DNA from 2 places in the Microbacterium sp. KR10-403 genome. Region 2 is predicted to be linked to the other one. Evidence: predicted binding sites of a transcription regulator. Region 2 holds the regulator's gene; the other holds the start of a gene.

Region 1 (14,639 bases), on a different contig from region 2:
TGTCCGCGCTCCGCCTGGGCCTGCTGATCCTCGCGGGCGTCAGCGCGATCGCCATCGTGCCGGCCAGTCGGCTGCCGAAGTACCGGCCCGGCGAGGTGCCCGAGTCGGTGGCGGCCGGCGACATCCCCGATGACCTCACCGACGTCGACAAGGCCCTGGCCGAAGAGGAGTCATGAGTCTGCCGCCCCTACGCCGCCTCGCCGACGGCACCGTCAAGCAGGCCGGCCCGCTCACCGGCACCCGGGTGTGGACGGTGCCGGGGCGGGCGAACCGGCCGCTGGCCGCGACGCGCCCCGCACCACGCGACCTCGCACCGGGCGAGGCGACCCGCCTGTGCGCGTTCTGTCAGGACCGCTATCTGGAGACCACGCCCGAGAAGGCGCGTCTCGTGGGCCCGTCGTTCGAGCGCGTCGACCGTGTGCCGGCATCCGCACTGAACGACTCGGTGGCCGAGTTCCGGCGCTTCGGCAACCTCTTCGAGATCGTGTCGGCCGAGTACTGGCGCGTCAACCACGGCTTCGAGCCCGCCGCCGACGTGGTCGCCTGGGCCGACGACTACCTCGCCGATCCGGTCGGGCACGACCACATCTCCACGCTCGCGGCGATCCGCGCGGCATCCACCGGCGTCGCCGTCGACCTGCGCACGGCCGCCCTCGACCTCGTCGGCGGGTCGCACGATGTCGTCGTCGCGCGACGGCACGTGCACGACGGCGCCGCACGCGACGACGAGCTCGTCTCCAGCGGAGAGCTGACACCCGACGAGCACGCCGCCTACCTGGCGTTCACGATCGACGCGATGAGTGAGATCGCCGCCGCGCAGCCCTATGCGGCCTACGTGTCGGTGTTCCAGAACTGGCTGCGCCCGGCGGGCGCCTCGTTCGAGCATCTGCACAAGCAGCTCGTCGCCATCGACGAATACGGCCCGCAGACCGAGCGCGAGCTGGCCATGCTCGAGATCGACCGCCGCCTGTACCAGTACGCGGTCGCCGACCTTTCGGTGCGCGAGGGACTCGTCGTGGCCGCGACGGACGGCGCCGTCGCCGTCGCCGGGGTGGGGCACCGCTACCCTGCGTTCGAGGTGTACTCGACCGCGCAGGCGCACCATCCCGCCGATCACACACCGGCACAGCAGCGCGCCGTCTCCGACCTGGTACACGCCCTGCATGCCGCCACCGGCGTGCTGGTGCCGACCAACGAGGAGTGGCACTACCGTCCGGCACCGGCCGCGGCGCCCATGCCGTGGCGGATCGTGCTGAAGTGGCGCATCTCGAACCCGGCCGGCTTCGAGGGCGACACCAAGGTGTACGTCAACACCATCGATCCGTGGACGCTGCGCCGGCGCGCCGTCGACGAGCTGACCCGGCTGCGCGGCGAGGGGCGGATCGCCGACGGCATCCGCATCGGCGACGAGTGCGCGCCGGGCGACGCGCGCCTGCACTATGCAGACTGAGCGTGCAGAGCGCGACGCCGATTGAGCGCGCAGAGCGCGACGCCGACTGAGGATCAGGAGCGCAGCAGGGCCCGCAGCGTCTGGATCGTGTCGGCCTCGTCGGCTCGCTTGTCGAGACGATAGCCCTTCACCCGGGCGAAGCGCAGCGCGATGCCGCCCGGATACCGCGGCGACCGCTGCACCCCGTCGATCGCGATCTCGACGACCGTGACCGGTGCGACGAAGACGGTCGATGCCGTGCGCCGCGTCTCGATCTCGGGGAACCGCTCGGTCTGCCACCGCAGCAGCTCGTCGGTGAGCCCCTTGAACGTCTTGCCGACCATCACGAATCCACCCGGCTCGCCAAACTCCCCGTCGGGGTCGCGCGCGCCCAGGTGCAGGTTGGAGAGCAGACCGCGTCGGCGGCCCGATCCCCATTCGCACGCCAGGACGACGAGGTCGTGGGTCAGCACCGGTTTCACCTTGATCCACGCCTTACCGCGGTGCCCCGCCGCATACGGCGCGTCGATCGCCTTCACCACGACGCCCTCATGCCCCGCGGCCAGCGCCTGCGACGACAGGTGCTGCGCCGCATCCTCATCGTCCGTCACGATCCCCGGCATGCGCAGATCACCGACCACGCGGTCGAGCTCGGCCAGCCGGACCCGCAGCGGCTCGTCGATGAGGTTGCGGCCGTCCACATGCAGGATGTCGAAGAACCACGGCCGCAGTGCCACCTCGTGCGCCCGGTCGGCGCCGAAGCGCGCCATCGTGTCCTGGAACGGCCGCGGCGCGCCGCTCTCGTCGAGCGAGAGCGTCTCGCCGTCGAGGATCACGTCGTGCACGGGCAGCCCGCGCACGGCCACGACGATCTCGGGCACCCGGTGCGTGACGTCGGCGAGGCTGCGGGTGAACACGCGGACGTCGTCGCCGTGCCGATGCACCTGGATGCGGGCGCCGTCGAGCTTGTACTCCACCGACGCCTCGCCGGCGGTGGCGATCGCCTCGGCCACCGACCCGGCCGTCGCCGCGAGCATCGGCATGACCGGGCGGCCCACCTGCAACCCGACCGCGGCGAGGTCGCCGCCGCCCAGCGCGAGGGCGGCGGTCTCGCCGAGGTCGCCCGACAGCATCGCCGCACGTCGCACGACAGGCGGGTCCGCATCGGCTGCCCGCGCTATCGCGTCGAGCAGCACGCCCTGCAGGGCGCCGGTGCGCAGCTCGCCGAGCATCGCGCGCACCAGGAAGTCCCACTCCGGCACGGTCGCGTGCGCCGCGAGATCACGCAGCAGCTCTTCACGCCGCTGCGCGGAGCCGGTACCCGATGCCGCAGCCAGCGCATCGAAAGCGGCATCGACGTCGGCGATGGTCAGCGTCGCGGCATCCGCGTGCGACACCTCCAGCGCCATGAGCCCGCGCCACCCGACGCCGAGCCGGCCCTGCCGCGGGCGGGCCAGCAGCAGCCCGACTGCGGGACGCACCTCCTCGGCGCCGAGCGTGCGCAGCACGGCGGCGAGCGCATCGGTCTTCTGCACGCGCGAGCGGGTCGCCGCGACAATGGCGGCGACCTCGACCAACTCGGCCAGCAGCATGCTCGGATTCTCGCACCCGGCACCGACATCGGGAATGCGGGGCGTCGTGCGCGTGGTTGGCTGTTCACATGGCGAACCAGGTCGGACTGCGATCGGAGCGCGGGCCGATCCTCCTGTCGCTCATGCTCTCGTCGTTCCTCATCGCGATCGACTCGACGATCCTGGCGACCGCGGTGCCGACGATCGTCGCCGATCTCGGCGGGTTCGCGCAGTTCCCGTGGCTGTTCTCCGTCTACCTGCTCGCGCAGGCGGCCTCGGTGCCCGTGTACGCGAAGCTCTGCGACACCTTCGGCCGCAAGCCGATCATGGTGCTGGGCATCCTGCTCTTCCTCGCCGGGTCGATCGCCGCGGCGCTGGCGTGGAGCATGCCGGCGCTCATCGTGTTCCGCGCCGTGCAGGGGCTGGGCGCCGGCGCCATCACTCCGGTGAGCATGACGATCGCCGGTGACATCTACACCGTGCGCGAGCGGGCGACGGCGCAGGCGTATCTGGCGAGCGTCTGGGCGATCTCCTCGGTCGCCGGTCCTACGCTGGGCGGCATCTTCGCGCAGTTCCTGTCGTGGCGCTGGATCTTCTGGGTGAACGTGCCGCTGAGCCTGCTGGCGCTGTTCATGCTGTGGCGCAGCTATCACGAGAGCTTCGAACGACATCGGCAGCGCATCGACGTGACCGGGGCGGCGCTGCTGACGGCATCCCTCGTCCTCCTCGTGCTGGGCGTGCTCGAGGGCGGCCAGGGCTGGGCGTGGAACAGCTGGCAGAGCATCGGCTGCTTCGCCGTGGGCGCGGGGCTGCTGGTCGTGTTCGCGCTCGTCGAGCGGAGGGCGGCCGATCCGGTGCTGGCGCCGTGGGTGTTCTCCAGCCGCGTCGTGGTGACGACCTCACTCGCGGCCCTGGGCGTGGGCGCCGTCCTCATCGGCCTGACCTCGTTCGTGCCGACGTTCCTCGAGTCGACGGCCGGTGCCTCTCCCCTGCTCGCCGGCCTCGCCGTCGCCGCCCTGAGCCTGGGATGGCCGATCAGCGGCTCGCTCGCGGGCCGGTTCTACCTGCGCATCGGCTTCCGCGCCACAGCGATCATCGGCAGCATGCTCGCCGTCGTGGGCGCCGTGCTGCTCATCGCCTTCGCCGCCTCGCCCTCGCTCGTGCTCACGGCGGTCGCCTGCTTCGTCGTGGGGCTCGGCCTGGGGCTTGTCGCCAATCCGTCCCTCATCGCCGCCCAATCCTCGGTGGATCTCCGACGGCGCGGCGTCGTGTCGGGCACGAGCATGCTCGCCCGTTCGGTGGGCAGTTCGGTGGGCGTCGCCGTTTACGGCGCGATCGCGAACGCGGTCATCGCGACGAGCGGGGGGCCGCAGCATCCCGCAGCCGTCCAGGCCGGCTCGACGGCCGTCTTCATCGGCGTCGCCGTCTCGGCGGTGCTGCTCGTCGCGTGCACGGTGCTCATTCCGCACGTGCCGATCAGCGACGAGGACCGCGCGTAGCCGCCGCCACGCTCACGAGGCCACGAGCCTCCCCACCTGGGCCGCGGCGGCGTAGTACTCGGGCAGCGCAGCATCATTCGGGGGCATGAGCACGACGTGGTCGACGCCCGCGACTGCGAACCTGCGTACGCCGTCTGCCACCTCGTCGACGGTGCCGGCCAGCACGCGGTCGATGCCGTCGGCGGGACCGTCCTCACCGAAGAAGGCGACAGCGCGGGATGCCGCATCCGCCCCGAACGCGGCCACGACGTAGGCCACGATCTGCGGATCGCGACCCGCAGCGCGGATGGTCCGGACAGCGTTCGAGACCTCGTCGACGGTGTGCCTCATGTCGAGCACCACCCCGTCGGCGACCTCACCGGCCAGGGCGAGCGTCTTGGGTCCCTCGGCCGCCGCATACACGCGCGGCGGCGTGGCCGGCGGCCAGTCGAGGCGCACTTTGTCGAGAGTGACGTAACGGCCGTCGACCGTGACCTCGTCGCCTGCGAGCAGTGCCCGCAGCGCGAGCACGTATTCGCGCATGAGTGTGAGCGGCGATGCCGCCCGCGCCCCGACCTGCCCCATCCACGGGAGCACGCCGTGCCCGACGCCCGGCACCAGGCGTCCCGGGAACATGCGCTCGATCGTCGCGATCTCCATCGCGGTGGCGGCGACGTTGCGCAGCGGCATGGGCGCGATGCCGATGCCAATGCGCAGCCGCTCGGTCCAGGCGAGGGCGACGGATGCCACGGCGAACGCCGAGCTGCGGAAGCAGTCCTCCCACACCCACAGGGTGTCGAGCCCCGCATCCTCGGCCGCTCGCGCAGCGGCGTGGAATGACTCGGGAGGATGGGGATACGGGCTGAAGATGGCGCCGACGCTCGTCATGCCTCCATCCTTGCGTGCGACTCAGCCCGCGGCCAGCTCACCGGCCCGCTCGACGAAGCGCACGTACTCGGCCGCGTCGTCCGATGCCGTCATGGCGCGCAGCACGACCTCGTCGACGGATGCGCGGTACGCGGCGAGGCCTTCGGCCCCCGGGGTGAGCACGGTGTCGTCGGCCGAGACGCCCAGCCGCGCGAAGTTCGCCGCGTACTTCGGAAAGCGGGCGTACCGCTCCGCCTCGGCGCGCAGCCGCGGCATCCCGCCCTCATCCAGAGCCGTGCGCACATACAGCGCCACCGTCGCGCCGGGCGCCACCGCGTGCGCTTCCACGGCCTGGTCGGCGGCGATGTCTGCGGGCAGCCAGTTCAGCAGCATCCCGTCACCCACCTCCACCGCGAGCGTCCGCATCTTCGGGCCGAGCGCCCCCACGACGATGCCGGCCGAGGTGCGCTCGCGCAGCGCGTCGACGGCGTTGCGCACGGCGGCCAGGACCGGACCCGAGGCCTGACCCGAGCCGATCCCCAGGATCAGGCGGTCTTCGGGCAGACCCGCGGCATCGATGAGGATCTCATCGGGCGTGCGCCGGTCGAGCGGCACGACGCCGGTGCCCAGCACGAGGGTCTCGGTCGCCCGTGCGGCCTCGTGCAGCGCCGCCAGCGCGTCGCCGCCGGGTGTGTCGTTGACCCACAGGGCGTAGAGACCGGCCTGCTCGGCCGCCGCGGCGATCTGCGCGATCGTCGCGGGCCCGAGCACGCCCGCCACGCCGATCGAGACAGGTGCGGTGCTCATGCACCCGAGTGTGCCATGACCGGCGGTTTCTGTGCTGTTACGCCCCGGCGCGCGGTCGCCCGCGGCGCGCGCGGGCTCTCGCGCGGCGCGGGCCCCGCTCGATACGCTCGGAGAACCGCGCCGACGACACAGGAGGTCCGATGAGCGCCGACCTCGTGATCGTCCTGGTGCTGCTGGTCGCCGCGATCGCGATGTTCGCGTTCGGGCGGCCGCGCATGGACGTCGTCGCGGTCGTCATGATCGTCGCGCTGCCGCTGACGGGCATCCTCAGCGTGCCGGAGACGCTCGAGGGCTTCGCCGACCCGAACGTCGTGCTCATCGCGGCGCTGTTCGTCGTCGGCGAGGGCCTCTCGCGCACCGGTGTCACGTATCGCCTCGGCGATCTGCTCTCGCGCGCGGCCGGCACCAGCACGACCCGGCTGATCGTGCTGCTCATGCTCGCCGTCGCCCTGTTGGGCGCGATCATGAGCTCGACCGGCGTGGTGGCGATCTTCATCCCGGTGGCGATGAGCATCGCGACGCGCACCGGCATTCCGCCCCGCCAGCTGATGATGCCGCTGAGCTTCGCGGGCCTTGTCAGCGGCATGCTGACCCTGATCGCGACGACCCCGAACCTGGTGATCGATGCCGAACTGCGCCGCGCCGGGCACGGCGGCTTCGACTTCTTCTCGATCACGCCGTTCGGCCTCGTCATCCTGGCCCTCGGCATCGTGTACATGCTGTTCGCCCGTCGTCTTCTGGGAGGGGATGCCGCGGGCCCGGGCCGCGCGGCACGCACGTTCGCCGGCCTCATCACCGACTACGGCGTCGACGCGCGCACGCACCGGTACCGCGTCACGGCGGGCTCGCCCCTGATCGGCACGCGCCTGGCGGAGGCCGACCTGGTCGACGAGCATCGACCGGGCGTGCTGATGATCGAGCGCTCGCGCATGTTCCGCGGCACGCAGCGCTTCACCGCCAACGAGGCCGTGGTCGCCAAGGGCGATGTGCTGTTCGCCGACACCGCGTTCTCCTCCGGCGATCGCGGCCGGCTGCGGCTGGAACGCCTGAAGATGACCGACGGCTTCTTCGACGCGTACTCACGCCAGGTGGGCCTTGCCGAGGTGCTGATCGCGCCCGACTCGGCGGCCATCGGCAAGAGCGCGCGGTCGCTGCGTCTGACGGCGAGGTACGGCGTGCACGTCGCGGGGCTGCGCCGCCGCGGCCGTACCGTCGAGAGCGGCATCGCCGATGCCCGTATCGCGGCCGGCGACACCCTGCTGGTGACCGGCTCATGGCAGGCGATCCACCGGCTCGGCAGTGCGCGGCGCGACTACATCCTGCTCGATCTGCCGGCCGAGGCCGCCGAGGTCGCCCCGGCGGCGAACCAGGCGCCGTTCGCCATCGCGATCGTGCTGCTCATGGTCGTGCTCATGGTCACCGGCATCGTGCCCAACGTCATCGCGGCGCTCATCGCCTGCCTGCTGATGGGCGTCTTCCGCTGCGTCGACATGGCCGGTGCGTACCGCAGCATCCACTGGCCGACCCTGCTGCTCATCGTCGGCATGCTGCCGTTCGCCCTGGCGCTCGAGCGCACCGGCGGCGTGGACCTGGTCGTCGACGGCCTGCTGGCCGTACTCGGCGGCGCGGGACCGGCGATACTGCTGGGCGGCGTCTTCGTGCTCACCGCGGTGATCGGCCTCTTCGTCTCGAACACCGCGACGGCCGTGCTCATGGCGCCCATCGCGATCTCGATCGCCGAACACCTGGGCGTCTCGCCGTATCCCTTTGCGATGATGGTGGCCCTGGCGGCGTCCTCGGCCTTCATGACGCCGGTGTCGTCGCCGGTGAACACGCTCGTCGTCGAGCCGGGCCGCTACCGGTTCGGCGACTTCGTGAAGATCGGCGCCCCGTTCACCGTGATCGTGCTCATCGTCAGCGTGCTGCTGGTGCCGCTGCTGCTTCCGTTGTAGAGACGGCGAGGCGGGATGCCGCGACCTGCGCCGCGGCATCCCACCTCATCGTTCACGCCACCTGGTGCACGGGCGCCGCCGTCACCGACAGCACATCGTCCGCGGCATCCACCCGCACCGCTCCCCCATCGGCGAGCTCACCCGACACGAACAGGTCGGCGATGCGGTCGTCGACCTCGCGCTGGATGAGCCGGCGCAGCGGCCGCGCACCGTACTCGGGCTCGTACCCGTGGTCGGCCAGCCACTGCACGGCGGCGTCGGTGGCCTCGAAGCCCACCTCGCGCCAGCCGAGCCGCGCGGTCGTCGCTCCCAGCAACAGGCGCACGATGTCGCGCAGCTGCTCACGGTCGAGCTTGCGGAACAGCACGATCTCGTCGATGCGGTTGAGGAACTCGGGCCGCATGGCCTCGCGCAGCTTCGCGAAGACGCGGTCGCGCAGGTCCTTCTCCGACCCGAAGCCGGTGGCGCCTCCGCCGTCGGCGAGGAAGCCGATGCCGCCCCCGCGCGACGCGAGGAACTCGCTGCCCAGGTTCGAGGTCATGACGATCACCGTGTTGCGGAAGTCGACCGTGCGCCCCTGCCCGTCGGTCAGGCGCCCGTCGTCGAGCACCTGCAGCAGCAGGTTGAACACGTCGGGGTGCGCCTTCTCGATCTCGTCGAACAGCACCACCGCGTACGGGTTGCGTCGCACGCGCTCGGTGAGCTGCCCGGCCTCGTCGTAGCCGACGTATCCCGGAGGGGCACCGACCAGGCGCGCCGCAGTGTGCCGCTCGCCGAACTCGCTCATGTCGAAGCGGATCACCGCGCTGTCGTCGTCGAAGAGCGACTGCGCGAGGGCCTTCGCGAGTTCGGTCTTGCCCACGCCGGTGGGGCCGAGGAACAGGAACGAGCCGATCGGCCGGTGCGCGTCGCCCATGCCGGTGCGATTGCGCCGCACGGCCTTGGCGACCGCCGCGACCGCGTCGTCCTGACCGATCACGCGCGCGTGCAGCTCGTGCTCGAGCACGGCCAGCCGGTCGCGCTCGCTCTCGGTCAGACGGGAGACCGGGATGCCGGTGGCCCGGCTGATCACATCGGCGATCTCGGGTTCGCCCACCACCGCGTCGGCCTTGCGGGCCCCCGCGCTGTGCGAGACCTCGTCGAGTCTGCCCTCGACCTCGGCGATCTCGTCGCGCAACTGCGAGGCGTCCTCATAGCGCTCGGCCGAGACGGCGGCGTTCTTGTCTGCTTCCAGATCGGCGAGCTTCTGCATCAGCGTCGAGACATCGGCCTGCACGCCCAGACGCAGCCGCAACCGGGCGCCCGCCTGGTCGATGAGGTCGATGGCCTTGTCGGGCAGCACGCGCTCGGTGAGGTAGCGGTCGGAAAGCTCCACCGCCGCGCGCAGCGCGTCGTCGGTGTAGGTGACACCGTGGTGCAGCTCGTAGGCGTCCTTCAGGCCGTGCAGGATGCGGATGGCGTCCTCCACGCTGGGCTCGCCGACCTTCACGGGCTGGAAGCGGCGCTCCAGCGCGGCATCCTTCTCGATCCGGCGGTATTCGTCCAGCGTCGTCGCACCCACCAGGTGCAGCTCGCCGCGGGCGAGACGGGGCTTGAGGATGTTGCCGGCGTCCATGCCGCCGTCACCACCTGCGCCCGCGCCCACGACCGTGTGCAGCTCGTCGACGAACGCGATGATCTCGCCCTTGTGGGCCGAGATCTCGTCCATCGTCTTGGTGAGCCGCTCTTCGAAGTCGCCGCGGTAACGGGTGCCGGCGAGCATGCCGGGCAGGTCGAGCGAGATGACGCGCTTGCCGTGCAGCTGCTCAGGCACCGCCCCTGCGACGATCGCGCGGGCCAGGCCCTCGACGATCGCGGTCTTGCCGACGCCGGCCTCGCCGATCAGCACGGGGTTGTTCTTCGTGCGCCGCGAGAGGATCTCGATCGTCTGCTCGATCTCGTCGGCACGGCCGATGACCGGGTCGAGCGAGCCCGCCTCGGCGAGCGCCGTGAGGTCGGTGCCGTACTTCTCGAGCATGGGCGTGTCGGAGCCGCCCTCGGGCTGCTCCGCCGGCCCGCCGGCGGTCACCGTCTCGCTGGCGCCCTGCGTGAGCGCCTCGGCGGTCACGCCCGCCTGCGCCAGCACCTGGCCGGCCGGGGTGTCCTGCGCGAGCACGAGCGCGAAGAACATGTGCTCAGGCTCGATGTAGGTCGATCCCGACGAGCGCGCGACCTGGAACGCGTGGAACAGGGTGCGCTGCAGCGCCGGGGTGATCTCGGCGCCGTCCGCGTGCGCGGCCTTACGGCTCGGCGCCGGCAGCCGCCGCTCGGCATCGTGCGCGATGGCCTCGGCATCGGCACCGATGCGCCGCACCGCCTCCTGCGCGGGGGCGACCTCCATCAGCGCGTGCAGCACGTGCAGGGTGTCGACCTCGCGCTGGCCGCGCTCGAGCGCGTACTGCGCCGCGCTCTGCAGCACCTCCTGCGTGCGGGCGGTCATGAAACGGCTGATGTCGACCGACCGCTGCTGACGCGCGCGCTCACCGGCCAGATAGCGCGCGAGGAAGTCGTCGAACGCGCTCGCGCCGTCGGGGGCGCCCGAGACCGGGGGTGTCACGTCATCGACCATGCGATTACTCCTTGAGAACTTGAGTCCGTGTGCATCAAGTCTACGAACTTGAGCACGGTTGTATCAATTTGAACGCCAGGCGTGCCCCGGTATTCCCCGACGTTCGATGTCGGAACCCCCGCGTAGCCTTTTCCCAGGTGAACAAGGGAGAACACCATGGAATGGCGCATTGAGCTGATCTTCGTCCCCGTGACCGATGTCGACCGCGCGCGGGACTTCTACGAGCGGGTGGGCTTTCACCTCGACCACGACCAGTCGCCGTTCGAGGGCCTCAGATTCGTGCAGATGACGCCCCCGGGCTCAGCATGCTCGATCGCCTTCGGCACGAACCTCGGCATCGACCTCGAACCCGGCCGGCAGAACACGATCCAGGTCGTCATCCCCGATGCGGAGGAGGCACTCGCCCACCTGCGCGCGATCGGCGCCGACGCCGAGGGGGTCGATGAGCAGGCCTGGGGCCGGTTCGTCACCTTCCGCGACCCCGACGGCAACCGCTGGACGCTGCAGCAGATGCCGGTGCGCCCGTCGGCGTCAGACCAGTGACGGGTCGATCTCGTTCCACTTCTGCACGGTCTGGGCGACCCAGAACACCGCGAAGAACCCGATGACGCCGATCTCGCCGACGAGGGTGAAGGGGCGGCCCGACAGATCGACCCCTGCAAGGCGGAGAATGCCGGTGAGCGCCAGATAGAGCAGCGACGCCGCCATGCCCACGGCGACGACCACGTACACCCGGCGCCACGGACGGCGGGATGCCACGGCCGACACCACCGCGATGGCCGCCATGATCCCGAAGAAGGCCCCCGTGACGACCAGGTGGCCGAGGTGCAGGAGCGCCTCGGGCCACACCAGCAGCCAGACGAGCATCGCCACCGACACGACCAGGGCCGCGACGACGCCGATGGTCACGCCCGGTGACAGCGTCTGCTGCACCCGCGCGAGGATCAGCGCGCACACGGCTCCGACGATCGCGATGACGACGAACGTGATGATGCCCGTGGTGACGCCGGGCAGGTAGTGCTCGGGCACGCAGGGCACCGCCCCGGGGCATCCCTCCCCCGGCACATCGCCCGCGGCGATCGGCGTCGGGATCACGGCGATCAGCGGGGCGAACAGGGCCGCGACATCCAGCAGGATCTGCTCGACACTGTGCCCCGACAGCGCCACCAGCGCGAGGGCGACGGAGATGAGCGCGCCGGTGAAGGCCGTGCGGCCCGAGGTGTAGAACAGGCCGCTGAGTGACATCACCGGGCCCTCCGTGGCCCACACGACCACGAGTGCGACGGCGATGCTCAGGACCGCACCGAGGATCGCGAGGCGGACGTAGCGGTAGGTGCGCTGGGTCGTGGTGCTGGAGAGCCGCATATTCACGATCCTGCACCACACGGCCGTCACCGCCGGACGCTAGCCTGAGGGTCGTGACCACGTCGCCCGCACTGCCGTCAACGCTGTCGCGCCGCGCTGACGCAGGAATAGCCGCGCTCACCCCGGGTTATTTCGCCCTCGTCATGGCCACCGGCATCGTCTCGATCGGCATGCGGACCAATGAGTGGTTCACGGTCTCCATCGCGCTGCTGATCATCGCGGCGATCTCATACGTGGTGCTGGTGGTGCTCAACATCATCCGCGTGATCCGCCACCCGGCGCAGATGGCCGACGACTTCGCCGACCCCGGCCGGGCGTTCGGCTTCTTCACGTTCGTGGCAGCGACCGACGTTCTGGGCAGCCGGCTCAGCCAGGAGACCGGCTTCCACGGCATCGCGGTGAGTCTGCTGCTGGTCGCCTCGATCGCCTGGATCATCTTCGGGTACACCGTGCCGTGGACGGCGGTGCTCGGCGAGCGCAAGAAGGTGCCGATCACGACGGCGAACGGCACCTGGTTCATCTGGGCGGTGGCCAGCCAGTCGATCGCGGTCCTGGCGGCGACCCTCGAGATCGAGTTCGAGGCGTGGCGGCCGGGCTTGGCACTGCTCGCCGTCTTCTCCTGGTCGGTGGGCATCTTCCTGTACTGCGCGGTCGGCGTGTTCGTGGCGGTGCGCATGCTGACGGTGCCGTTCCGCCCCGAAGACCTCACTCCCCCGTACTGGGTCGCCATGGGTGCGACCGCGATCACCGTCGTCGGCGGAGCCCGCATCGTCATGATGGCCGATGCGCCGATGGTGGATGCCACGCGCGGCCTCATCGCCGGTGCGTCGGTGTTCTTCTGGGCGTTCGGCACCTGGCTGATCCCGCCGCTGATCATGGCCGGGTGGTGGCGCCACGTGCGGCACCGCATCCCGTTCCGCTACGAGGCGACGCTGTGGAGCATCATCTTCCCGCTCGGGATGTACGGGGTGGGCGCGCAGTTCCTCGGCACGGTCGACAGCCTGCCCATCGTGCACGCGATCGGATACGTCGAGAGCTGGGTCGCCCTGGCCGCGTGGGCCGGCACGTTCGGGTGGATGCTGGTCAGCATCTGGCGCACGGTGCTGCGCCCGCGGCGAGAACTCGCCGTCAGCTGAGGTGCTCGCCGAAGGGCTCTTCGTGCAGGCCCTTCAGCGCCGCGGTGAGCTGTGCACCGCCGGCGGCGAAGGCGGCGTCGAGGCGCCCCAGCCGCGCGTCGGCTTCGGCGAGCGCCGCCATGCCCTTCTCGGTGACGCGGAGGGTGGATGCCGCTCCGGCGTGGGCCGTGGCATCCTCCACCAGCCCGTCGTCCACGAGCGCGCGGACGGCCGTGTGCGCCGTCTGCACGGTGATCTGCGAGCGGCGCGCGAGTTCGGAGAACGAGATGCCCGGTGTCGCGCGGACGTGCGCGAGCAGCCCGTACTTGCGGGTCGTCAGCCCCAGGCCCTTCAGCTGCTTGTTGAGCTGGCCGTCCCAGATGCTCCCCAGCGTCAGCAGGGAGAGCACCGGGCTGAATCGGCGGGGCTGCGAGGGCATGGGTCCATCGTAGCCACCGCGCACCGCGGCGCCGGGGCGGCGGGCCGGGTGTATTGATCTCGCCGCATCAGCTCGCGAGTGCCGCGTCGACGGCGGCCTGCAGACGGTCTGCGTTGCCGTCCTGGATGTCGAACACGGTGCCGTCGACGACCAGCACAGGAACCCCTTGCACGATCTGCGTCGTGCCGTCGATGGTCGTGCCGAGCCAGTGGTCGTTGGACGCGCGCACCCAGTCGCCGAACTGCTGCGACGCGACGGCATCACTGATGTCGGCGGTCACGCCGGCCTGCTTCGCCAGGGCGACGATGTCGTCGTCGGTGGGAGCGCCCGCATCGCCCGGCTGGTTCTCCTGAAGGAGCGCATAGAACGCCGGGATGACCTCGCCCTCCCCCGCATCGGCGACCGCCGCGATGGCGCCCGCGGCGCGCGTCGACCAGTCGGTCGCGTCGCCGTGCTTCTCGCTCACGAAGTTGAGCGGGTGGATCGTGAACGTGATGTCGCCGTTCGCGACCCACGACGAGATGAGCTCACCGGTCTCGGCCTCGAGCATCGCGCAGTAGGGGCACGACAGGTCGGTCCACAGGGCGACCTCGACGGGTCCGTCGCCGACCGTGATGGCGTGTTCGTCGAGGGATGCCGACACGGCGGCGCCGTCGGCAGGTGCGGGGGCCGATTCCGCGGGCGACGACGCGGGCGTCTCTGCGGCCGGCGTCTCGGTCGCGGCGGCACAGCCGCCCAGCGCGAGAGCCCCGGCCATGATCGGCGTGAGCAGGAGGACGGTGGTGCGGCGTCGGGGCATGATCTTCCTTAGTGGTCTGACCACTTAATCTACCTGCGGCGCCTGCGAGGCTTCCTCGAAACGGCCGTGACAAAGCGGAGTGCCTCAGACCGAACATCGCCGCGCGCAAGCACCCGCCCCGATCGCGAGCCCAAATGGCGGTGCGAGAGACGAAGAAACGATGGAAGAGCCCCGGACCCGCAGCATCCTGCAGATCCGGGGCTCTCTCC
Region 2 (14,639 bases):
GATGCCGCGTGGCGCGTGTTCTGGATCATCGTCGCCGTGCTGCTGCTGGCCGTCGTGATCGATCACCTCCTGTCGATCGGGCACGTCCGACGCGCCGTGCTGACGCGCAACGGCGTGCGTGCGACGTCGTTCCGCATCGACGCCGAGGTCGCGTGGGATGACATCGCGGCCCTCCGCTGGACCCAGGCGACCGGCGGCCTCATGGTCGCGCGCATCGAGGTGAAATCAGGCGCCGCGTCGTACGTCGAGCACTGGCGGCACCCGTTCGCGCGCCGCCGCGACACGATCGACGTCGAACTGCCCGCCCTCGACCTCGATCCCCTTCTCGTGATGATGGCGCTGCAGCTGTACTGGCTCATGCCGACGGCGCGGGCCGAACTCGCGACCGGGCGTGTGCCGGCGCGGCTCTTCGACGCCGACCTCGCCGTCGGCTCGGTGCCGGCACAGCTCGGCACGGACTGGCTCGCGTCGTTCCGTCCGCGCGGGCAGCGCTGATCGCGGGCTGCGGGCTGCGGGCCGCGGGCCGCGGGAATGCCAAAGTTGAGCCGGTGGTTATCAACTTTATTGACAGCGGCCGCACATCGTCCTACACTTGAGTCATCGCGGCTCAACATCGGGCCGCGAGAAGGCTTTTATCAACGTCAACCCGGGCCGTGGCAGCAGCCATGACCCCCGGAAAGGAAGAGAAACACATGGCACGTGCAGTGGGTATCGACCTCGGTACGACCAACTCGGTCGTGTCCGTCCTCGAGGGCGGCGAGCCGAAGGTCATCGCCAACGCCGAGGGGTTCCGCACGACCCCGTCGGTGGTCGCGTTCACGAAGGACGGCGAGGTGCTGGTCGGTGAGACCGCCAAGCGCCAGGCCGTGACGAACGTCGATCGCACCATCACCTCCGTCAAGCGTCACATGGGCACCGATTGGAAGACCCAGGAGATCGACGGCAAGGCCTACACGCCGCAGGAGATCTCGGCGCGCATCCTGCAGAAGCTGAAGCGCGACGCCGAGGAGTACCTGGGCGACACGGTGACGGATGCCGTCATCACGGTTCCGGCGTACTTCAACGACGCCGAGCGTCAGGCGACGAAGGAGGCCGGCGAGATCGCGGGCCTGAACGTCCTGCGCATCATCAACGAGCCGACCGCTGCGGCCCTCGCGTACGGCCTCGACAAGGGCAAGGAAGACGAGCTCATCCTGGTCTTCGACCTCGGTGGCGGCACGTTCGACGTGTCCCTGCTCGAGGTGGGCAAGGACGACGACTTCTCCACCATCCAGGTGCGCGCGACCGCGGGCGACAACCGCCTCGGCGGCGACGACTGGGACCAGCGGGTCGTCGAGTGGCTGATCACGCAGTTCAAGAACACGACCGGCGTCGACGTCTCGGGTGACAAGATCGCCCTGCAGCGTCTGAAGGAGGCCGCGGAGCAGGCGAAGAAGGAGCTCTCGAGCTCGACCTCGACCAGCATCTCGCTGCCGTACCTCTCGCTGACCGAGTCGGGCCCGGCGAACCTGCAGGAGACCCTCTCGCGCGCCAAGTTCGAGGACCTCACCAAGGACCTGCTCGACCGCACGAAGAAGCCGTTCACCGACGTCATCCGCGAGGCCGGCATCAAGGTCGCCGACATCGACCACGTCGTGCTCGTGGGCGGATCGACGCGTATGCCCGCCGTCGCCGAGCTCGTCAAGAGCGAGACCGGCAAGGACGCCAACAAGGGCGTGAACCCCGACGAGGTCGTGGCCGTGGGCGCTGCCCTGCAGGCCGGTGTCCTCAAGGGCGAGCGCAAGGACGTCCTTCTGATCGACGTCACCCCCCTGAGCCTCGGCATCGAGACCAAGGGCGGCATCATGACCAAGCTCATCGAGCGCAACACGGCCATCCCGACCAAGCGCAGCGAGACGTTCACGACCGCCGACGACAACCAGCCGTCGGTCGCGATCCAGGTGTTCCAGGGCGAGCGCGAGTTCACCCGCGACAACAAGCCGCTGGGCACCTTCGAGCTGACCGGCATCGCGCCGGCGCCGCGCGGCATCCCGCAGGTCGAGGTGACCTTCGACATCGACGCCAACGGCATCGTGCACGTGTCCGCCAAGGACAAGGGCACCGGCAAGGAGCAGTCGATGACCATCACCGGCGGCTCGTCGCTGCCCAAGGAGGACATCGACCGCATGGTGCGCGAGGCCGAGGAGAACGCGGCCGACGACAAGAAGCGCCGTGAGGCCGCCGACACGCGCAACCAGGCCGAGTCGCTCGCCTACTCGATCGAGAAGCTCATCAAGGAGAACGACGAGAAGCTGCCGTCCGACGTCAAGGACAGCGTGCAGGCCGATGTCGACGCCCTGAAGACGGCTCTGGCCGGCGAGGACGACGACGCGGTGAAGTCCGCCTTCGACAAGCTCAACGAGAGCCAGCAGAAGCTGGGCGAGGCGATCTACCAGGCCGCGCAGGCCGAAGGCGCCCAGGGTGACCCGAACGTCGCCGACCCGGGCAACGGCGACGTGCCGAACCCCGAGGAGGACGTGGTCGACGCCGAGGTCGTCGACGACGAGGACGAGAAGAAGTAGGGAACATGACCGACAAGGGCTTCGACGACAACGACGAGGTCCGTCCGGACGGCGAGGGGTCGGATGCTGCGGCATCCGGCCCCGAGCCGCAGGACGCGGCCGACAACCCGACGGGCGCGGAGAGCGCCGAGGGCGGCGACGACGAACTGACCGTCGACGACATCCTCGGCACCGCGCAGAATCCCGACGCCGCGGCGGAGGATGCCAAGCTGGCCGACCTCGAGTCGACGCTGCTGAGCGACCTCAAGCGCCTGCAGGCGGAGTACGCGAACTACCGTCGCCGCACCGAGGAGCAGCGCCAGGTCGAGATCGACCGGGCCAAGGGTGAGGTCGCCAAGGGCCTGCTGCCCGTGCTCGACGACCTCGACCGTGCCGAGAAGCACGGCGACCTCGAAGCGGGCAGCGCCTTCGCGCTGATCGCCGAGAAGCTGCGCGGCGTCGTGGAGAAGCTGGGCGTGGTCTCGTACGGCGCCGCCGGCGACGCCTTCGACCCGCAGCAGCACGAGGCCGTCTTCCAGCAGCCGACGCCGGGCGTGGCAGAGGCGACGATCCTCGAGGTCGTCGAGACCGGTTACCGGCTGGGCGATGTGGAGCTCCGCCCCGCGAAGGTGGTCGTCGCCGTTCCGGCGGATTGACCGCGAGAAGGAGCATCCATGGCCAGTCAGGACTGGTTCGACAAGGACTTCTACAAGACGCTCGGCGTGTCCAAGGACGTCACCGACGCCGACCTGAAGAAGACCTATCGCAAGCTCGCGCGCAAGTACCATCCGGATTCGAACCCGGGCGATGCCGCCGCTGAGGCGAAGTTCAAGGAGATCAGCGAGGCGTACTCGGTGCTCTCCGACAAGGAGCAGCGGGCCGAGTACGACCAGATCCGCGCAATGGGCTCGGGCGCGCGCTTCACGGCGGGCGGCCAGGGCGCCGGCGGCTTCGACGACGTCTTCGGCGGCATGTTCGGCCAGGGCCGCGGCGGGGGGACGCGCTTCCAGACGAACGGCAACTTCGAGGACATCTTCTCGATGTTCGGCCAGCAGGGCGGCGGCTTCGGCTCCGGCCGGTTCGGTGACTCGACCGGCGGATACCGCGGGTTCGGCGGGCCGCAGAAGGGGCAGGACGTCACGGCGCACACCACGCTGGACTTCATCACGGCCGTCAAGGGCGAGACGATCACCCTGTCGGGCGAGAACGGCAAGCCGTTCAAGGTGAAGATCCCGGCCGGGGTGTCGAACGGTCAGAAGATCCGGCTGCGCGGGCGGGGGCATCCCTCACCCGACGGCGGCGAGAGCGGTGACATCGTCGTGACCATCACGGTGCGGCCGCATCCCGTGTTCACCCGCGACGGGCTGAACCTGCGCGTGACCGTCCCCGTGACGTTCACCGAGGCGACGCTGGGCGCGACCATCGAGGTGCCGACGCTCGGCGGCGATCCGGTGCGGCTGCGTGTCGCACCCGGCACACCGTCGGGGCGCGTGCTGCGCGTGAAGGGCCGCGGCGTGGAGAGCAAGAAGGGCACCGGCGACCTGCTCGCCGAGGTGCAGGTGGCCGTGCCGTCGCACCTCGACGACGCGGCGCGCGAGGCGCTCGAGCGCTTCCACGACCTCGAGCCCAAGGAGAATCCGCGGGCCGAGCTGATGGCCAAGGCCGGCGCCGGCCGGTGAACGAACGGGACCGGCATCCCGGCCGCTCCGCGAGCGGAGCGCGTCGGAACGCCGGCACCCGCGGAGAAGTTCCTAGAGTAGCGAGGAGGTGAATCCGGATGCCCGAGTACAAACCCGACGAGAACGCCCCGATCTTCGCGATCGCGGCGGCCGCCGAGCTGTCCGGAATGCACCCCCAGACTCTGCGGCAGTACGACCGCATGGGGCTCGTCGTGCCCGCCCGCACCAAGGGCGGGTCACGACGCTACTCGCTGCGGCACGTCGCGCAGCTGCGTGAGGTGTCGAAGATGTCGGCCGCGGGCATGAGCCTGCCGGCCATCGTGCGCATCCTCGAGCTCGAGGAGCACGTGCGCGAGCTGCACATGCGCGTGCAGGTGCTCGAGGAGCGCGTGCGCGTCGAGGTCGAGAACCGCCCCGGTGCGCGGGTGTTCGCCGCGGGGTCGACCGGTTCGGTCGTGCCGCTGCGGCATGGCCGCCGCATCCGCCGCTCGACCGACATCGTCGTGTGGCGCCCGCAGCGCCCCGACGAGCGCTGAGGGGCCGACGAGTGCCGACCCACGGCCCATCCATCCCGCCGAATTCACGTGGAACTGTCTCGTGCACACGAAACTGGCCGACGGTTTGGTGTGCACAAGACAGACTCATGTGAATCTGCCGGAGGAGCGGAGGAGAAGGGAGGGGTGGGATGCCGGAGTATGAGCCGTTCGCGTATCGGGTGACCAAATCGGGCGAGGTGCTCATCTCGCGCGCCGGCCGCCTGGTCACCGTCGTCCGCGGATCTGCCGCGGCGCGCCTGATCGCCCGGCTCGGCGTCGACGACGCGACCGACCAGGCCGCCCTGCAGCGCGCCACCGGCAATTACAAGCGCGGCAACGAGCGCTGAGCCGCGCGGCATCCACCCCTCCCGCGTGTGCGGCTCGCAGGATGCTTCTGCGATCCCGGGCGCTTCGCGCGGCGTGTCGAGGGGGCGGGCCCGATTCATCCTGCGAGATGAACGGCCTCGCGGCCGCCTACACGGCGGGCGGGTCGCTCACAGCCAGCAGCACGATCCCGAGCAGGGGCAGGATGCCCTGCACGAGCGCCGCGCTGAGGTACTTCCTTCCGGTGGTCGTCAGGACCACGGCGGCGAGCACCATGCAGCTCAGCGTGAAGTACACGAGGGTCAGCCCGACGGTCTGCTGGCCGACGCCGTAGAGGATGAGCCCGACGATCGCGCCGAGCCCGAGGAACAGGTTGTAGAAGCCCTGGTTGTACGCCATGGGCTTCGTCGTGTCGGCGGCGGATTGATCGGTGAGGCCGAACCGTGTCCACACACCGGGCTTCGACCACAGCACGCTCTCGAGGACGAAGATCAGCACGTGCAGCACCGCGGCGAGGGCCACGACGAGCGTTGCGATGACGATCATGCGGTCAGCCTACGGGCGGAACGGCGTCGGGCGCACGACCGTCGTCGAACGCGGCGGCCGGGCCCGCGGCATCCCGTCGATCGTCCTTGGGTGCAGAACATACCGTCCGGTCGGTATGATGGAGTGAGCATCGTCACGACGAGGAGGTCAGGATGCCGCAGCCCGAACACACCCCGCCGCCGATACCCGGCGCCGACGCGGCCGGTGCCACGCCGGGTCTCGACATCGCCGGGTTCCGCGCCTGGCTCGAGAGCGCCCACCCCGAGCTGGCGGGCGGTGAGCTGGAGGCGTCCGTCATCGTCGGCGGCAAGAGCAACCTGACCTACGCCGTCGATGGCGCCGCGGTGCCGCTGATCGTGCGCCGTCCGCCGCTCGGCCACGTGCTCGCCAGCGCGCACGACATGCGCCGCGAGCACCGCGTCATCGCGGCTCTCGCCGGCAGCGGCATCCCGGTCCCGGTCGCCATCGACCTCGTCGACGACACCGAGACCGCCGCCGTGACCGGGACCCCGTTCTTCGTCATGGAGCGCGCCCCAGGGCGCACGATCACGCGCCGCGCGCAGAACGCCGAGTTCACCCGCGCGGGCATCCAGGCGATGAGCACGGCCCTGGCCGGGCACCTCGCCGATCTGCACGCGGTCGATCCTGCACAGGTCGGGCTCGCCGACTTCGGCCGCCCCGACGGATACATCGACCGGCAGCTGAAGACCTGGCAACGGCAGCTCGACGCGTCGCGCTCGCGTGAGACGCCCACCCTCGATCGCCTGCAGCAGCGGCTGCACGATCAGGTGCCGGCGTCGGGCCCCGCCGCCATCGTGCACGGCGACTACCGCCTCGACAACGCGCTGGTCGTCGGCACCGGTGACGCGCCGCGCATCTCGGCGATCCTCGACTGGGAGATGGCCACGCTCGGCGACCCGCTCGTCGACCTCGGCATCCTCGGGCTGTACTGGAACGTCGCCGATCTGCCCGGTGCCGGCCGCATCGTGCCGAGTGCGGTGGACGTGGATGCCGGATACCCGACGTTCGACGCGCTCGTCGAGGCGTATGCGCGCCGGTCGGGGCGCAGCATCCCGAATCTGCACTGGTATCGCGCGTTCGCGGCATACAAGCTCGCGGTGATCCTCGAGGGAATCCACCTGCGCCATAGCGCCGGCGAGACCGTCGGTGCGGGATTCGATCGCATCGGCGAGCTGGTCGAACCGCTCGCCACGGCAGGGATGGAGTGGGTCTGATGGATTTCGCACCCGACGCGCGCACGCGCGAGTTCACGGAGCGCGCACGGGCGTTCGTCGACGAGCGCGTGCTGCCGGCCGAGCCCGTGCTCGAGCAGCAGCTGGCCGATGCACCCGGCGAGTGGTCGTTCCGGCCGATCCTGCGCGAACTGCAGGCCGCGGCGCGCGCGCAAGGGTTGTGGAACCTGTTCCTGCCCGGGGACGAGGGTGCGGGCCTGTCGCAGCTGCAGTACGCCCCGATCGCCGAGATCACGGGGTGGAGTCCCAAGCTCGCGCCCACGGCATTCAACTGCAACGCCCCCGACACCGGCAACATGGAGGTGCTGCACGACTTCGGCACCCCCGCGCAGAAGCGCGACTGGCTCGAGCCGCTGCTGGCGGGCGAGATCCGCTCGGCGTTCTGCATGACCGAACCCGATGTCGCCTCGTCGGACGCCACGAACATCGGCACGCGCATCCAGCGCGACGGCGACCACTACGTGATCACCGGCCGCAAGTGGTGGTCGACCGGGGCGATGAACCCCGATGCCAAGATCTTCATCGTCATGGGCAAGACCGACCCCGACGCCGACCGGCACCGGCAGCAATCGATGATCCTCGTGCCGCGCGACACCCCGGGGGTGCACGTGGTGCGGCCGCTGAGCGTGTTCGGCTACGACGATCGCGATCACGGCGGGCACGCCGAGGTCGTGTTCGACGGGGCGCGCGTGCCGGCGGCGAACATCCTGAAGGGCGAGGGGGAGGGCTTCGCGATCGCGCAGGCGCGTCTCGGGCCAGGGCGCATCCACCACTGCATGCGCGCGCTGGGGATGGCCGAGCGGGCGCTGGCGCTCGTGCGTGGGCGGGCGAACGAGCGGGTCGCTTTCGGCCGGACGCTCGCCGAGCAGGGCGTCGTGCGCGAGTGGGTCGCCGAGTCGCGCATCCAGCTCGAGGCGCTGCGGCTGCTCGTGCTGAAGACCGCGTGGCTCATGGACACCGTCGGCAACCGCCAGGCGATGACCGAGATCCAGGCGATCAAGATCGCCGTGCCGCGGGCCGTGCAGCAGATCCTCGACCGCGCGATCCAGCTGTTCGGCGGCGCCGGCGTCTCCGGCGACACGCCCCTCGCCGCGCTGTGGGCCGGGGTGCGCACGCTGCGTCTGGCCGACGGGCCCGACGAGGTGCACCTGAACTCGCTGGGACGGGCCGAGCTGCGGCGCTGAGCGGCTGCGCTCCGCGGCCCCGCGACCGTGAGGGTGCAATGGGCGGACGAGGCAGAGGGAACCAACCGCTCCTTCGTCCACCAGCTGCACTCTCACCGCGGGGGTGGGGGACGGGGCGGATGCCGCGGGCCGCGGCCGCGCCGTCAGCCGGCCGGGTGGCGTGCCGCGGCATCCACCCGCCGGATGCCCGCCAGGAACAGCTCGGTGAGCTGCCGCGCGAGCGCGTCGGCGCTGCTGGCGCCCGTCGGCGAGTACCACTGGCCGAGATAGTGCACGTCGGCGAAGAAGTGGGCGATGAGCACCGGCAGCGGGATGTCGGTGCGGTAGCGGCCCTCGGCCTGCCCCTGCGCGATGAGCGCGCCGAACGCGTCGTTGTACGTGCGGCGGCGCCGGGTCACCTCGTCGTGCCGCTCCGGGCTCAGCAGGTGCGCGCTCTGGAAGAACACCACCGCCTCGTCGAGCTGCGCGACCGTGGTCTCGACGACGTCCACGCAGGCGGCACGGAGCACGTCGTCGATGTCGCCGCCGCCCGCGACGATGGCGTCGAGGTGCTCCTGCTGGGTGCCCAGCAGTCGCTCGTAGATGCCGAACAGCAGGTCGTCCTTCGAACCGAAGTAGTGGTACAGCGCGCCCTTGGTGACGCCCGCCGCCTCGACGATCTGCTGCACGCTGGTGCCGCCGTATCCGTTGGCGGCGAACAGCTCGACCGCGGCGCGGGTGATGTCGTCGGCGACGGTGGTGCCCTTGACCATGGGCGCTCAGCCGATCCCGTGCAGCATCGCGCCGCCGTCGATGACGATGGTCTGGCCGGTGATCCAGGCGGCGTCGTCGGACAGCAGGAACGCGACCGGGCCGGCCACGTCGTCGGGCTCGCCGAGCCGACCGAGGGGGTAGACGGATGCCGCCTCGTCCTCGTGCCCCTCGTACAGGGCGCGGGCGAAGCGGGTCTTCACGACCGCGGGGGCGACGGCGTTCACGCGCAGACCGGGGGCGAGCTCGTGCGCGAGCTGGATCGTGAGATTGATCACCGCGCCCTTCGAGACGCCGTACAGGCCGATGCCCGGGGCGGCCGAGAGTCCGGCGATCGAGGCGAGGTTCACGACCGAGCGCTGCAGGCCCGCGGCGACGGCCTCGCGGGTCCATGCGAGGGTGGCCAGCACGTTCACCTCGAGGATCTTGCGAGCGGGCTCGTCGTCGACCGTCAGCAGAGGACCATAGGCGGGGTTGATGCCGGCGTTGTTCACGAGGTGATCGAGGCGGCCGTGGCGCTCGGCGATGTGGGCGAAGACGGCGGCGCGGTGCTCGGGGTCGTCGGCGTGCCCGGCGACGGCCGAGGCGTTCGGGCCGAGTTCGGCGACGGCCGCGTCGAGCTCGTCCTGCTTGCGCGCGGTGAGGACGACCGACCCGCCCTCGGCGACGATCCGCTGCGCGATCGCGAACCCGATGCCGCGGCTCGCGCCCGTGACGAGCGCGGTGCGCCCCGTGAACCTGTCCATCCTGCCTCCTTGCAGATACCGTCCGGTCGGTATGACGGTAGCACGGGGCGGCGAGGAGGTCGTCGGGCGATGTGGTCAAGACGTGGGGGCGTGGCACCGATCACGGTGCCCCGCGATCCGTGAGGGTGCAGCGGGTGGACGAGAGCGAGGGTGGTTCCCTCCTCCTCGGCGACCAGGTGCACTCTCACCGCGGGAGGACAGGGGGCCAGGGCGACGGCGACAGGTGCGGTGTCGGCGGCTGCGGCATCCCGACCCCGCGTGTTCACCTCGCAGGACGTTTTCGCGATCCCGGGCGTGTTGCACGGCGTGTCGGGGTGGCTCGCGCAGGACTTCCTGCGAGATGAACGGAGGGGATGCCGCGACCCCGCGCGAGCAGGAGCGGGGTGGATGCCGCGACCCTGCGCGAGCAGGAGCGGGGTGGATGCCGCGACCCTGCGCGAGCAGGACGGAGGGGACGCCGCGACCCTGCGTGAGCAGGAGGGAGGGGATGCCGCGGCTCAGCGCACGCCGCGCGCGGCGAGGGCGTCGCCCAGCTCGTCCGCATGCTTGAGCGCCATGACGAGGTACGGTACCGCGAACGTGCGCACGCCGGGCCGGGCGCCGCGGGCGCGCTGCGCCTCGCGGACGTCGTGGGCGATGCGCCCCATCACCGGGAGCGTCGACAGCGTGACGGTGAGCATGAGTGCGACGCGGGCGGGGTCGACGCGAACGGTCCGCAGCGGTGCGAGCCCCCGCTCGAGTGCGTCGAGCAGGTCCGTCACCCGCGTCGTCACGGCGAGAAGTGCTGCCAGCAGCACCGCTGCCGTCACACGCACGGTGTTGAGCACGGCGGGCACCGGTCCCAAGAAGATCAGCTGCCCGATCAGCATGAACGCGATGACCCACTTCAGCGCCCACGTCTGCCGCGCGAGAAGCAGCAGCGCCGGCATCCCGCCCCCGAACAGATACGCGATGACGCAGATCGCCGCTGCGACCGCGGCCCCCCACGGCGCGGTCGGCAGCAGCGAGACGGTGAGCACCAGCACGACCAGCAGCACGAGCTTGGGGCCGGCGGGCATGCGATGCAGCGGACTGGTGCCCGGGCGAAAGAGGCTCAGCATGTCAGCAGCGCCTCGTACTCGGATACGACCTCGGCGGGGTCGCCCGTCGACCGCACGCGTCCGTCGGCGAACAGCACCGCCACGTCGCACCGCCGTGCGAGCGTGAGGTCGTGCGTGGCGAGCACGAGCCGGTGCCCGGTGTCGGCGAGCAGATGATCGCCGACCAGCCGCGCGTTGCGGGCGTCGAGGTAGGCGGTGGGCTCGTCGGCGATCACGAGCTCGGGCTCGCGTACGAACGCCCCGGCCAGGGCGAGCAGCTGCTTCTGGCCGCCCGAGAGATCGTGCGCGGGGCGCTCGGCGAGCTCCGTCAGGCCGAAGCGGGTCAGCGCGTCGGTGACCCGGGCAGCCGTGGCATCCTTTGACAACTTCTCCCGCGCCCGCTGCGGCCGCAGCGAGAAGGCGACATCCTCGGCCACGGTGGGCATGACGATCTGGGCGTCGGGATTGCTGAAGATGACCGCCACGCGGCGGCGCAGCTCGGCGACATCCCGCGCCGGGTCGAGGCCCAGCACGCGGACGGAGCCGGATGCCGCCGGCGCAAGACCCGCGAGCAGCCGGGCGAAAGTCGACTTGCCCGATCCGTTCTCGCCGATCACCGCGACCGTGCGCGCATCGACGTCGAGCGTCGCGCCGCGCAGGGCATCGACCTCTCCGAGGCGCACGACCACGTCGCGCAGCGAGATCACCATGTGCGATGGAACGCCCGCGGGTACGCACGCACGAGCGTCAGCGTAGTCGCGGTGGCCAGCACCGCCTTGATGAGATCGCCCGGGATGAACACCAGGCTCGTGAGGAACGTCTCGCCCAGCGGCAGACGCGTGATCAGCGCCTGCAGCGGGATGCCGAACGCGTACACGACGAGGATGCCGCCGACGACCATACCGGTCGCCGTGCGCCACAGCGTGGGCTTGCGATTCCCGGCGTGCACGATGAGCCCGATCACGAACGCGCCGACGACGAAGCCGATGAGGTAACCGGCCGAGGGGCCGACGAACACCGCGATGCCGCCGCGCCCGCCCGACAGCAGCGGCAGTCCGAGCGCCACGAGCGCGAGGAACACCGTCATCGACAACGCGCCGAGCCACGGCCCGAGGATCGCGCCGGCGAGCATCACGCCCAGCGTCTGCGCCGTGATCGGCACCGCACCGAAGATCGTGAAGCCGCCGGGCAGGCCGAGCACGGCGATCACTGCCGCGAAGACGGCGACGCGGGCGATGTCGGCGGCGCTCAGTCGTGCGCGGGTGACGGTGGAGGTGTCGGTCATGGGGTTCCTTACCTGAACGGTGTTCACCTGAACGCCGTTCACTATAGTGAGGATATGGCCCCGAGCGAAACTGCGCGACGACACACTCGCGACAATGTCGCCCGCACCGCGCTGCGTCTGCTCGACGACGTCGGGCTCCCCGACCTCACGATGCGGCGGCTCGCGGCGGCGCTGGATGTGCAGCCGAGCGCGCTGTACCACCACTTCCCGAACAAGCAGGCGCTGCTGGCCGAGCTCGCCGACCGCATCGTCGCGAGGCGCGCTTCGTCGGCGGTGAGCGGCGACTGGGCCGCCGACGTACGCGCGTCGGCCTCGGCTCTGCGCGACGCGCTCCTCGCCTATCGCGACGGCGCGGAGGTGGTCTCAAGCACCCTGAGCATGGGGTTGGGAGCGGATGCCGCGCTCGACCGGCTCGCGGCGGCGATCGCCGGCGGCGGGTTCGACGAGGCGATGACCCGGCAGGCGTCGACCGCCCTGCTGCACTTCGTGCTCGGCCATGTCTCGCACGAGCAGCAGCGGCTGCAGTACGACAGCATCGGCGTGACGGTGGAGGGCGGGCCGGATGCCTCGGCCTCGGCCTTCGCGTTCGGTGTGGATCTGCTGGTCGAGGGGCTGCGCGCGCGGGTCGCGGTCGCGCGTTAGACCGGTGTCGACCGGCGAGCGGCCGGGGCGCGCGCGGCGTTGTCGGCCGTCGCTCGCCACTCGGCGCTCACAGGGTTCGGAGCCTCGCGCGTAGCCCGGATGATTCCGCGGAAATGGTCCGGTGTTGGCGCGATTCTCCGAAGTCTGGGTGCCGCTGCTCTTCGGGGCGGTGCCTGCGGACAGCCGGAGAGTAGCGCGTGTGACGCGGTCGAAGGCGCTGGGGCAACGTACGGAAACGAGCACTTGTCAGACAATACGGCTCGAAGTGTCAGTTGAATCTGGCCTCTGAGCCCTCGAGTTGCTTACGCTCAGTGAAATCCTCCGCTTGGAGGGTGTGTTTATTGTCTGACAAGCCAAGGTAACTCATGCCCGCTGAACTAGAGATGAGGCTAGTGCAGCACTTCCGCGAACTGGAGCTGCTGCCCGGTGAGGCCTTGCCTTCGGAGCAGGATCTGGTACACGATCTCTCGGTCAGCAGGCCCGCACTCCGTGAGGCGCTCGCTGCGCTGAGCGCCCTCGGCCTTGTCGTCTCGAAGCAAGGCGCGCGTAGGACGCTGGGCGAGTTCAGCATGCAGTCGGTTGTGGAGGCTCTGACGCGGTTCATGGAGCCATCGATCGACCTGATGCTTGAGATGCTGGACGTCCGTCGTGTGCTCGAAGCGGCGTTCTTCCCTACTGCGGTAGCCAACATGTCACCGGCGACTCTCCGTGAGTTGCGTCGCGTGGTCGACCGCATGGAGTCGAAGGCCGCACGCGGTCTGCCGTTTATCCACGAGGATGCGAAGTTCCATCAGCTCTTGTACACACACGTCGACAACCGCACCTTCCATGGCCTCGTCGCCGCGTTCTGGCACATGCTCGATGAGTCAGCCGAGCCTCTGCAGGTGGGAAGCGATCTGCCGGCATCAGCGCATCGGCACGCGACCATCATCGCCGCGCTCGAAGCAGGCGACACGCCTCTCGCCATCCATGAGCTCAACGTGCACTTCTTCGATGTGCGTGCGCGACTGACCAGTTCGCGTGAGCAGCAGCACGCATCATCCGCGGAGAACACCCGCCTGTCCTGAAAGAACCCACCCGAAAGGTATTGCAATGAAGCAAGGCAAGACCCGCGTTCCCATCTTCGTGACCGGTGCACTCGCGGCATCGGCTCTCCTTCTCGCCGGATGCAGCGGCGGCGGCGGGAGCGCAGACACTGACAACGGCTCGACAAAGGGCCAGACCCTTACATACTGGCTGTGGCAGGACGACGCCACGGACACCACCTGGCAGCAGCTGGCCGATGAATTCAACGCGCAGAGCGATCACGGCACGGTGAAGCTGCAAGTCGTTCCCGCTGCCCAGTATCTCGACAAACTATCGACCGCGATCAGTAGTGGAAACGGGCCCGATGCGGCACGCATGAAGGACTCCTGGATCGGCCAGTTCGTCGACGCGGGTGTCCTTGCGTCACTGAACGACCGTATCGACGCGTGGAACGACAAGAGCGAAGTTGAAGCGAGCGCCTGGGACGCCGGGAAGGTCCCTGGCAGCGACGAGATCTACATGATGCCGCACCAGAACACCGCGCTGTACATGTACTACAACAAGAAGCTTTTCAAAGCCGCCGGGCTCGAGCCACCAAAGACGCAGGACGAGATGCTGGCTGATGCACCCAAGCTGACCGGCGACGGCCATTACGCCATGGACGTGCGCGGTGGGGCAGGCGGCCAGGATCAGTGGGCGGCTTGGATGCTTGCGGGTGGCGCCCAGTTCGTGAACTCCGCGGGCGACGTCGTCCTCGACAAGGCGCCCGCCGACAGTGTGAACCAGAAGTACCTCGAGCTCGCGAAGTACGCGCCTCCCGGGTCGGAGACTGCAGCGTTCTCGCAGGTGCAGAGCAATTTCCTCTCCGGTACGACCGCCACGATGATCCATCACATCGGATCGCTTGCCGCCGTGCGGGAACAGTTCGGCGATGACGTTGGCGTCATTCCGGTGCCCGCTGCGGATCCGTCGAATCCCTCGACTGTGCAGTCGATGAGCGGGAACGTCATCTTCGCTTCGTCCAAGAAGCAGGAGTTGGCGTGGCAGTG

Evidence for each region. The regulator HspR, encoded in region 2, represses chaperone genes until heat shock. The targets are predictions, from matches to a motif close to AAGTTGAGTCNNNNNGACTCAACTT.
Region 1: ABMQ42_RS07645 (ATP-dependent Clp protease ATP-binding subunit) is a predicted target of HspR. The motif match lies at 10,729-10,753, and genes of this name have one in related genera.

What each region holds. Positions count from the first base shown of each region.
Region 1 covers NZ_JBEGDC010000003.1:181,612-196,250, forward strand. The annotation lists gene ABMQ42_RS07610 (MFS transporter) at 1-176, shown strand, start outside; gene ABMQ42_RS07615 (DUF4921 family protein) at 173-1,450, shown strand; gene ABMQ42_RS07620 (ATP-dependent DNA ligase) at 1,504-3,021, opposite strand; gene ABMQ42_RS07625 (MFS transporter) at 3,090-4,499, shown strand; gene ABMQ42_RS07630 (LLM class flavin-dependent oxidoreductase) at 4,512-5,366, opposite strand; gene ABMQ42_RS07635 (LLM class flavin-dependent oxidoreductase) at 5,388-6,152, opposite strand; gene ABMQ42_RS07640 (SLC13 family permease) at 6,293-8,104, shown strand; gene ABMQ42_RS07645 (ATP-dependent Clp protease ATP-binding subunit) at 8,157-10,712, opposite strand; gene ABMQ42_RS07650 (VOC family protein) at 10,869-11,255, shown strand; gene ABMQ42_RS07655 (hypothetical protein) at 11,244-12,077, opposite strand; gene ABMQ42_RS07660 (tellurite resistance/C4-dicarboxylate transporter family protein) at 12,131-13,213, shown strand; gene ABMQ42_RS07665 (MarR family winged helix-turn-helix transcriptional regulator) at 13,206-13,631, opposite strand; gene ABMQ42_RS07670 (DsbA family protein) at 13,699-14,430, opposite strand.
Region 2 covers NZ_JBEGDC010000004.1:468,366-483,004, reverse strand. The annotation lists gene ABMQ42_RS11530 (hypothetical protein) at 1-495, shown strand, start outside; gene dnaK (molecular chaperone DnaK) at 693-2,561, shown strand; gene ABMQ42_RS11520 (nucleotide exchange factor GrpE) at 2,567-3,196, shown strand; gene ABMQ42_RS11515 (DnaJ C-terminal domain-containing protein) at 3,215-4,219, shown strand; gene ABMQ42_RS11510 (heat shock protein transcriptional repressor HspR) at 4,318-4,755, shown strand; gene ABMQ42_RS11505 (hypothetical protein) at 4,905-5,102, shown strand; gene ABMQ42_RS11500 (DUF1304 domain-containing protein) at 5,230-5,625, opposite strand; gene ABMQ42_RS11495 (phosphotransferase family protein) at 5,778-6,860, shown strand; gene ABMQ42_RS11490 (acyl-CoA dehydrogenase family protein) at 6,860-8,062, shown strand; gene ABMQ42_RS11485 (TetR/AcrR family transcriptional regulator) at 8,206-8,814, opposite strand; gene ABMQ42_RS11480 (SDR family oxidoreductase) at 8,821-9,558, opposite strand; gene ABMQ42_RS11475 (CbiQ family ECF transporter T component) at 10,056-10,658, opposite strand; gene ABMQ42_RS11470 (energy-coupling factor ABC transporter ATP-binding protein) at 10,652-11,347, opposite strand; gene ABMQ42_RS11465 (biotin transporter BioY) at 11,341-11,922, opposite strand; gene ABMQ42_RS11460 (TetR/AcrR family transcriptional regulator C-terminal domain-containing protein) at 11,977-12,564, shown strand; gene ABMQ42_RS11455 (FadR/GntR family transcriptional regulator) at 12,930-13,631, shown strand; gene ABMQ42_RS11450 (ABC transporter substrate-binding protein) at 13,657-14,639, shown strand, end outside.